Bosea vaviloviae: one gene and its partner. The protein of the gene in region 2 interacts with the protein of the main gene of each other region in a pairwise test. Links are inferred from orthologs where the notes say so. Each region holds a gene or a part of one and is shown on either strand. Other genes may lie near its edges. The genes, in order: BHK69_RS03155 and BHK69_RS20315.

Region 1 (3,832 bases), 3.8 Mb from region 2 along the record:
CGTTGACCTCGAGCGTGACCTTGTCGGTCTCCAGCTCGACCAAAGGCTCGTCGGCCTTCACCGCGTCGCCCGGCTTCTTGAACCACTTGCCGATCGTGGCCTCGGAAACGGATTCGCCGAGGGTGGGTACGCGGATTTCGGTCGCCATGTCAGGCCTCTGTTGGTGTCTTTGTCTGGCGTGTCGTGATGAGCGCTACTGGTGTCAGGCCGCGAAGGCTTCGTCCAGGAACGCGTTGAGCTGTGCGAGGTGCTTGGACATCAGGCCGGTCGCCGTCGCGGCCGATGCCGGGCGTCCGACATAGCGCGGCCGCTTCGACTTGACTCCGGCATGGCCCAGAACCCATTCGAGATAAGGTTCGACGAAGGTCCAGGAGCCCATGTTCTTCGGCTCCTCCTGGCACCAGACCACGTCTGCGCCCTTGAAGCGCGCCAGCTCATGCGCCAGCGACTTCAGCGGGAACGGATAGAGCTGCTCGACGCGCATCAGATAGACGTCGTCCAGCCCACGCTTCTCGCGCTCCTCCAGCAGGTCGAAATAGACCTTGCCCGAGCACAGCACGACGCGGCGGATCTTGGCGTCCTTGACCAGCTTGGTGGTCGAGCGGCCGCGCTCGGCATCGTCATGCAGCACACGATGGAAGGTCGAGCCCTCGGCGAGCTCGGCGAGGTCGGAGACGCAGCGCTTGTGGCGCAGCAGCGACTTCGGCGTCATCAGGATCAGCGGCTTGCGGAAGTCGCGCTTCAGCTGCCGGCGCAGGATGTGGAAATAGCTCGCCGGCGTCGAGCAGTTCGCCACCTGCATGTTGTCTTCCGCACACATCTGCAGGAAGCGCTCCAGCCGGGCCGAGGAATGCTCCGGCCCCTGGCCCTCATAGCCATGCGGCAGCAGGCAGACGAGGCCCGACATGCGCAGCCATTTGCGCTCGCCCGACGAGATGAACTGGTCGAACAGCACCTGCGCGCCATTGGCGAAGTCGCCGAACTGCGCTTCCCAGCAGGTCAGGGCGTTCGGCTCTGACAGCGTGTAGCCATACTCGAAGCCGAGCACCGCCTCTTCCGAGAGCATCGAGTTGATGACCTCGTAGCGCGACTGGCTCTCGCGGATATGGTTCAGCGAGGTGTGGCGCGCCTCGGTCTCCTGGTCGATCAGCACGGAATGGCGTTGGCTGAAGGTGCCGCGCTCGCAATCCTGGCCCGAGAGCCGGACCGGGTTGCCGTCGAGCAGGAGCGAGCCGAAGGCCAGCGACTCCGCCGTCGCCCAGTCGATGCCTTGCCCGGTCTCGACCGCCTTGCGGCGGTTGTCGAGGAAGCGCTGGATCGTCTTGTGGACGTTGAAGCCGGGCGGGGTCGCTGTGATCTTCTCGGTGATCTCCTTGAGAACCTCGGCGGGAACGCCGGTTGCGCCGCGACGCGGATCGTCCTCATCGGCGCGGATCGCCTTCATGCCGGCCCAGCGGCCGTCGAGCCAGTCGGCCTTGTTCGGCTTGAAGGCCTGGCCCGCATCGAATTCGATCTCGAGCTTGGCCTTCCAGGCCGCGCGCGCCTCATCGATCTCGCCGGGCTGGATCACGCCCTCGGCCTCGAGCTTGGCGGAATAGAGCTCCAGCGTCGTCTGGTGGCCGCGGATCTTGCGGTACATCAGCGGCTGGGTGAAGCCCGGCTCGTCGCCCTCGTTATGGCCGAAGCGGCGATAGCAGAACATATCGACCACGACCGGCTTGTGGAACTTCTGCCGGAACTCGATCGCGATCTTGGCAGCGAAGACGACGGCTTCCGGATCGTCGCCATTCACATGGAAGACCGGAGCCTCGACCATCTTGGCCACATCGGACGGATAGGGCGAGGAGCGCGAATAACGCGGATAGGTCGTGAAACCGATCTGGTTGTTGATGATGAAATGCACGGAGCCGCCGGTGCGATGGCCTTTCAGACCGGACAGGCCCAGGCATTCCGCCACCACGCCCTGGCCGGCGAAGGCGGCGTCGCCATGCAGCAGGAGCGGCAGCACCTTGGAGCGCTCGACGATATCGCCGAACTGGTCCTGCTTGGCGCGGACCTTGCCGAGCACGACGGGGTCGACGATCTCGAGATGCGACGGGTTGGCGGTCAGCGAGACGTGGACATTGTTGCCGTCGAACTCACGGTCGCTGGAGGCGCCGAGATGGTACTTGACGTCGCCCGAACCCTCGACGTCGTCGGGAGCGAAGGAGCCGCCCTTGAACTCGTGGAACAGCGCGCGGTGCGGCTTGCCCAGAACTTGGGTCAAGACGTTGAGGCGGCCGCGATGGGCCATGCCGAAGACGATGTCGCGCACGCCCAGCGCGCCGCCGCGCTTGATGATCTGCTCCAGCGCCGGGATCAGGGATTCAGCCCCATCGAGGCCGAAGCGCTTGGTGCCGGTGTATTTCAGGTCGATGAACTTCTCGAAGCCCTCGGCCTCGACGAGCTTGTTCAGGATCGCCTTCTTGCCCTCGCGGGTGAAGGCGATCTCCTTGTCGGGGCCCTCGATCCGCTCCTGCAGCCACGCCTTCTGCTCCGGATCGGAGATGTGCATGAACTCGATGCCGACCGTGCTGCAATAAGTGCGCTGCAGGATCGCGGTCATCTCGCGGATCGTGGCGAACTCCATGCCGAGCACGTTGTCGATGAAGATCTTGCGGTCGAGATCGGCCTCGGTGAAACCGAAAGCGGCCGGCGAGAACTCCTCGGGATCCCGGGCCTGCTCGATCCCCAGCGGATCGAGCTTGGCGTGGAGATGGCCGCGCATGCGGTAGGCGCGGATCAGCATGATGGCGCGCACGGAATCGCGCGTCGCCTGCTGCACGTCAGACGCACTCAGGGCGGTGCCGGCGGCCTTGGCCTTGGCGCCGAGCTTGTCGGAGACAACCTTCTCGACGACAGCCCAGTTGCCGTCGAGCGCCGAGACCAGCTCGCCATTGGCATGGACCGGCCAGTTCGGCTTGGTCCAGGACGCGCCCTTGGCGTTCTGGATGATGGCCGAGCCCTCATCCTTCAGCCCGGCGAAGAAACCCTGCCACTGCTCGTCGACCGATTTCGGATCGGCCTGATAGCGGGCGTAGAGATCTTCGATATAGGCTGCGTTGCCGCCATAGAGGAAACCCGTCTGGGCGAGAGCCTCGTTGATGTCCTGGCGAGCCATGATCTGTCCTGCCTCTCTTGATGCTTAGCGAATAGCGAGTGGCGAGTAGGTGGCGGCGGGCGCTCTATTCGCCATTCGCTACTCGCTATTCGCCGTTCAGCCCTTCAACACGTCGACCAAGGTCTTTCCAAGGCGCGCCGGCGAGGGCGAGACCCGGATGCCGGCCGCTTCCATGGCCGCGATCTTGTCTTCCGCGCCGCCCTTGCCGCCCGAGATGATCGCGCCGGCATGGCCCATGCGACGTCCGGGAGGCGCCGTGCGACCGGCGATGAAGCCGACCATCGGCTTCTTGCGGCCACGCTTGGCTTCGTCCTTGATGAACTGCGCCGCGTCCTCTTCCGCCGAGCCGCCGATCTCGCCGATCATCACGATCGACTTGGTGTGCTCGTCGGCCAGGAACATCTCCAGCATGTCGATGAACTCGGTGCCCTTGACCGGGTCGCCGCCGATGCCGACGGCCGTGGTCTGGCCCAGGCCCTCGCGGGTGGTCTGGAACACCGCCTCATAGGTCAGCGTGCCCGAGCGCGAGACGATGCCGACCGAACCCGGCTTGAAGATGTTGGCCGGCATGATGCCGATCTTGCTTTCGCCGGCCGTGACGACGCCGGGGCAGTTCGGCCCGATCAGGCGCGACTTGGAGCCCGACAGCGAACGCTTGACGCGCACCATGTC
Region 2 (3,256 bases):
TGACCTCTTCGGCACATTCCCTAGTCGGGAGCAGGAACCAGGATATGCGGCGGTCATCGATCATTCGTTTCGCAACCGTCGCCATGACAGGCCTCGCCCTGCTTTCGACCATGCCGCGGACCGCTTCGGCGCAGACAGTCTCGCAATTGTCGCAAGCCGAAGCCGCCAACAAGGCGCTCGTCCTCGACTTCTGGACCAAGGTCTTCGATGCGCAGGACTGGACCAGGGCGAAGGACTATCTCGCCGACGACTACATCCAGCACAATCCCAACGTGGCGAGCGGGTTGGCCGGGTTCAACGCGTATTTCTCGAAGATCTGGCCGAACCCCAAAGCCGCCACCGCGATCATCGCGACCGAATTCGTGGCCGTCGTGACGCAGGGCGATCTCGTCCAGCTCGTGATGCGTCGCAGCCGGGCAGAGCCCGGCAATGAGTTGAAGACCTATGACAGCTACTGGTTCGATCTGTTCCGGGTCAAGGACGGCAAGATCGTCGAGCATTGGGACCCGGCTCTGAAGCCCGTCAGGAATTGACGATACGGCAGCAGGAGCGATTATTCCTCGATCGGGTGCCTCTCCGGCGGCCCTTGTCGAAGGAGCCTGACCGGGGGCGTTTGGCTTAGGCGCTCTCCAGTTCCTCGCTCAGGCCCAGCCACTCCTCTTCGGCTGCCGCCAGCGCCTCGGCGAGTTCGGCCCGCTGCCGCGACAGGATCAGCGCCTTGTCGGGGTCGCGCGCGAAGGCCGCGCCATTGCCGAGCACGCCGTCGACCTTCTCGATCAGTCCGGTCAGCTTGGCGATGCGCGCCTCGGCGAGATTGAGCTTTTGCCGCAGCGGGCCCTGTGCGATGCGCTTGACCGCAGCCTCCTTGCGTTCCTCGGCCTTGCCATTACCTGACGGGGCTGCTTCGGCTGCGGATTTCTCGCGCTTGGCCGCCTTCGCGGTGCCGAGCACGAAGCTGCGGTAATCCTCCATGTCGCCGTCGAAATTCTTGACCGTGCCGTCGCCCACCAGCCAAAGCCGGTCAGCGCAGGACTCGATCAGGAAGCGGTCGTGGCTGACGAGGATGACCGCACCGGGATAGTCGTTGATCGCGTTGACCAGCGCGGTGCGGCTGTCGATGTCGAGATGGTTCGTCGGCTCGTCGAGGATCAGCAGATGGGGGCCACCAAAGGCCGCAAGCCCCAGCATCAGCCGGGCCTTCTCGCCGCCGGAGAGGTTCTTCACCGGCGTCTCGGCCTTGCTCGCGGGGAAGCCGATCTGCGCCGCCTTGGAGCGCACCTTGGCCTCGGGGGCGTCCGGCATCAGATCGCGCAAATGCGCGACCGGCGTGTCCTCCAGCCGCAATTCGTCGAGCTGGTGCTGGGCGAAATAGGCCGTCTCCAGCTTCGATGATTTCCGCATCGTGCCCGAGAGCGGCGGCAGCCTGCCGCCGATCAGCTTGCAGAAGGTCGACTTGCCGTTGCCGTTCGAGCCGAGCAGCGCGATGCGGTCGTCGGGCAGGAGCGTCAGGTTGAGCTTCGACAGCACGGTGCGGTCGCCATAACCGGCGCTGGCGTTGTCCAGCACGATCATCGGCGGCGAGAGCGGCCGCTCGGGGCCGGGCAGGCTGAAGGGCTGGACGTCGCGATCGACGATGGTGGCGATCGATTCCATCTTCTCCAGCCGCTTGACGCGCGACTGCGCCTGGCGCGCCTTCGAGGCCTTCGCCTTGAAGCGGTCGACGAAGGCCTGGAGATGCTTGCGCTCGGCGTCCTGCTTTTCCTTGGCCTTGGAGAGCTGCATCTGCTTTTCGGCGCGTTGCCTGGCAAAGGAGGTGTAGCCGCCGCGATAGATCGTCAGCTTGCCCTGGTCGAGATGCAGGATGTGGTCAACGCAGGTATCGAGCAATTCGCGATCATGGCTGACGACGAGTACGGTGTGCGGGTAGCGCTCGAGATAATCGTAGAGCCAGAGCGTGCCTTCGAGGTCGAGATAGTTGGTCGGCTCGTCGAGGAGCAGCAGGTCAGGCTCCGAGAACAGCACGGCGGCGAGCGCGACGCGCATGCGCCAGCCGCCGGAGAAATCCGAGCAGGGGCGCTGCTGCGCCGCCTCGTCGAAGCCAAGGCCGTGCAGCACGGTCGCGGCGCGGGCCGGCGCGGAATGGGCGTTGATGTCGGCAAGCCGGGTTTCGATCTCGGCAATGCGATGCGGGTCTTTGGCGGTCTCGGACTCCTTGATCAGGGCCGCGCGCTCGGTGTCGGCGGCGAGCACGACCTCGATCAGCGTCTCCGGACCGCCGGGCGCTTCCTGTGCGACGCCGCCGATGCGCCGACCCTTGGGCAGGCTGATATTGCCGCCTTCCGGCGAAAGATCGCCGGTGATGATGCGGAAGAGTGTGGTCTTGCCGGTGCCGTTACGGCCGACGAGGCCGACGCGCGAGCCATCGGGCAGCGCTGCGCTGGCGTGATCGAGCAGCAGCCGTTCGCCGAGCCTGTAGGTAATGTCGTTGATCGTGAGCATGCGGCGGTTTAGGCGGGAATTCGCTCCTAAAGCAATCGTCAAACGCGCCTAGGGGCTGTTCGACGGACGCCGTCACGGTTTCGCCACGGTCTCGCCTTTCCGCGGCCCGGCAGGGCCCTCACGCAAAGTAAGCCGAACATCATTCGATTCGCCCAGAGCATCCCATGCAGCTCAATTTCAGTTTCGCCGGCCGGCGCCACGTCTCGATCGCGTCTATCCTGATCGTCCTGACGTCGGTGATCATCGGCAGCGCCGCCGCCGCTGCGGCATTGCTGCCGCCATCCTGGCTGCCATTGTCCTGAGGGCAGGGCCTTTCAGCGAAAGTTAACGCCGACTGGTCTATTCACCTGAGACCATCATCGGTGTCGTTGCGGGGACCAGGACGCTTGTTCAGTCTGAGATTCAGGCTTCCTGCTGCCATGCTCGGCCTGGCATGCCTCGCTGCGCTCGCCGTGGGGGGATCGGCCTATGTCGCCGTTCAGCAATGGACCCGCGAAGCGGTGCGCGAGCGCCTCGACATTCTCGCCGAAAGCCATGCCAAGGCGATCGAGCGGCGCTGGCTGCAGATCCGCTCCGAACTCTCGGTGCAGGCGCGTAGCGCCTATACGGTCACGACGCTCGACGAGATCGGCAAATGGATGGAGTTGGGTGCTTATGATCGGAGCGCCATTCTGTCCTATTATCAAGGCGATGGTTCGCTATCTTCATCCGAGCGCGTGGCGCGGACCGGCCAGGATCACAAGCATGGCTATTCCTG

What was found.
Region 1: the proteins of BHK69_RS20315 (region 2) and BHK69_RS03155 interact in binary tests that used the Escherichia coli proteins (3 or more experiments, as listed by UniProt). The link is inferred for Bosea vaviloviae from one-to-one orthologs.

The regions. Positions count from the first base shown.
Region 1 is NZ_CP017147.1:660,339-664,170, forward strand. What follows is about bases 3-3,523. They hold BHK69_RS03155 (2-oxoglutarate dehydrogenase E1 component), read right to left. Parts: upstream 3,161-3,523; coding sequence 203-3,160; downstream 3-202. Other genes in these bases: odhB (2-oxoglutarate dehydrogenase complex dihydrolipoyllysine-residue succinyltransferase), read right to left, coding at 3-148; sucD (succinate--CoA ligase subunit alpha), read right to left, coding at 3,257-3,523. Also shown: more of odhB, read right to left, coding at 1-2; more of sucD, read right to left, coding at 3,524-3,832. UniProt on the Escherichia coli protein: E1 component of the 2-oxoglutarate dehydrogenase (OGDH) complex which catalyzes the decarboxylation of 2-oxoglutarate, the first step in the conversion of 2-oxoglutarate to succinyl-CoA and CO(2).
Region 2 is NZ_CP017147.1:4,451,133-4,454,388, reverse strand. The notes cover bases 60-3,004. They hold BHK69_RS20315 (ABC-F family ATP-binding cassette domain-containing protein), read right to left. Parts: upstream 2,500-3,004; coding sequence 619-2,499; downstream 60-618. Other genes in these bases: BHK69_RS20310 (methyl-accepting chemotaxis protein), read left to right, coding at 2,919-3,004; BHK69_RS32710 (hypothetical protein), read left to right, coding at 2,664-2,801; BHK69_RS20320 (nuclear transport factor 2 family protein), read left to right, coding at 60-533. In the rest of the region: BHK69_RS33220 (hypothetical protein), read left to right, coding at 1-3; more of BHK69_RS20320, read left to right, coding at 45-59; more of BHK69_RS20310, read left to right, coding at 3,005-3,256. UniProt on the Escherichia coli protein: Genetic data indicate it may be involved in ribosome assembly or function.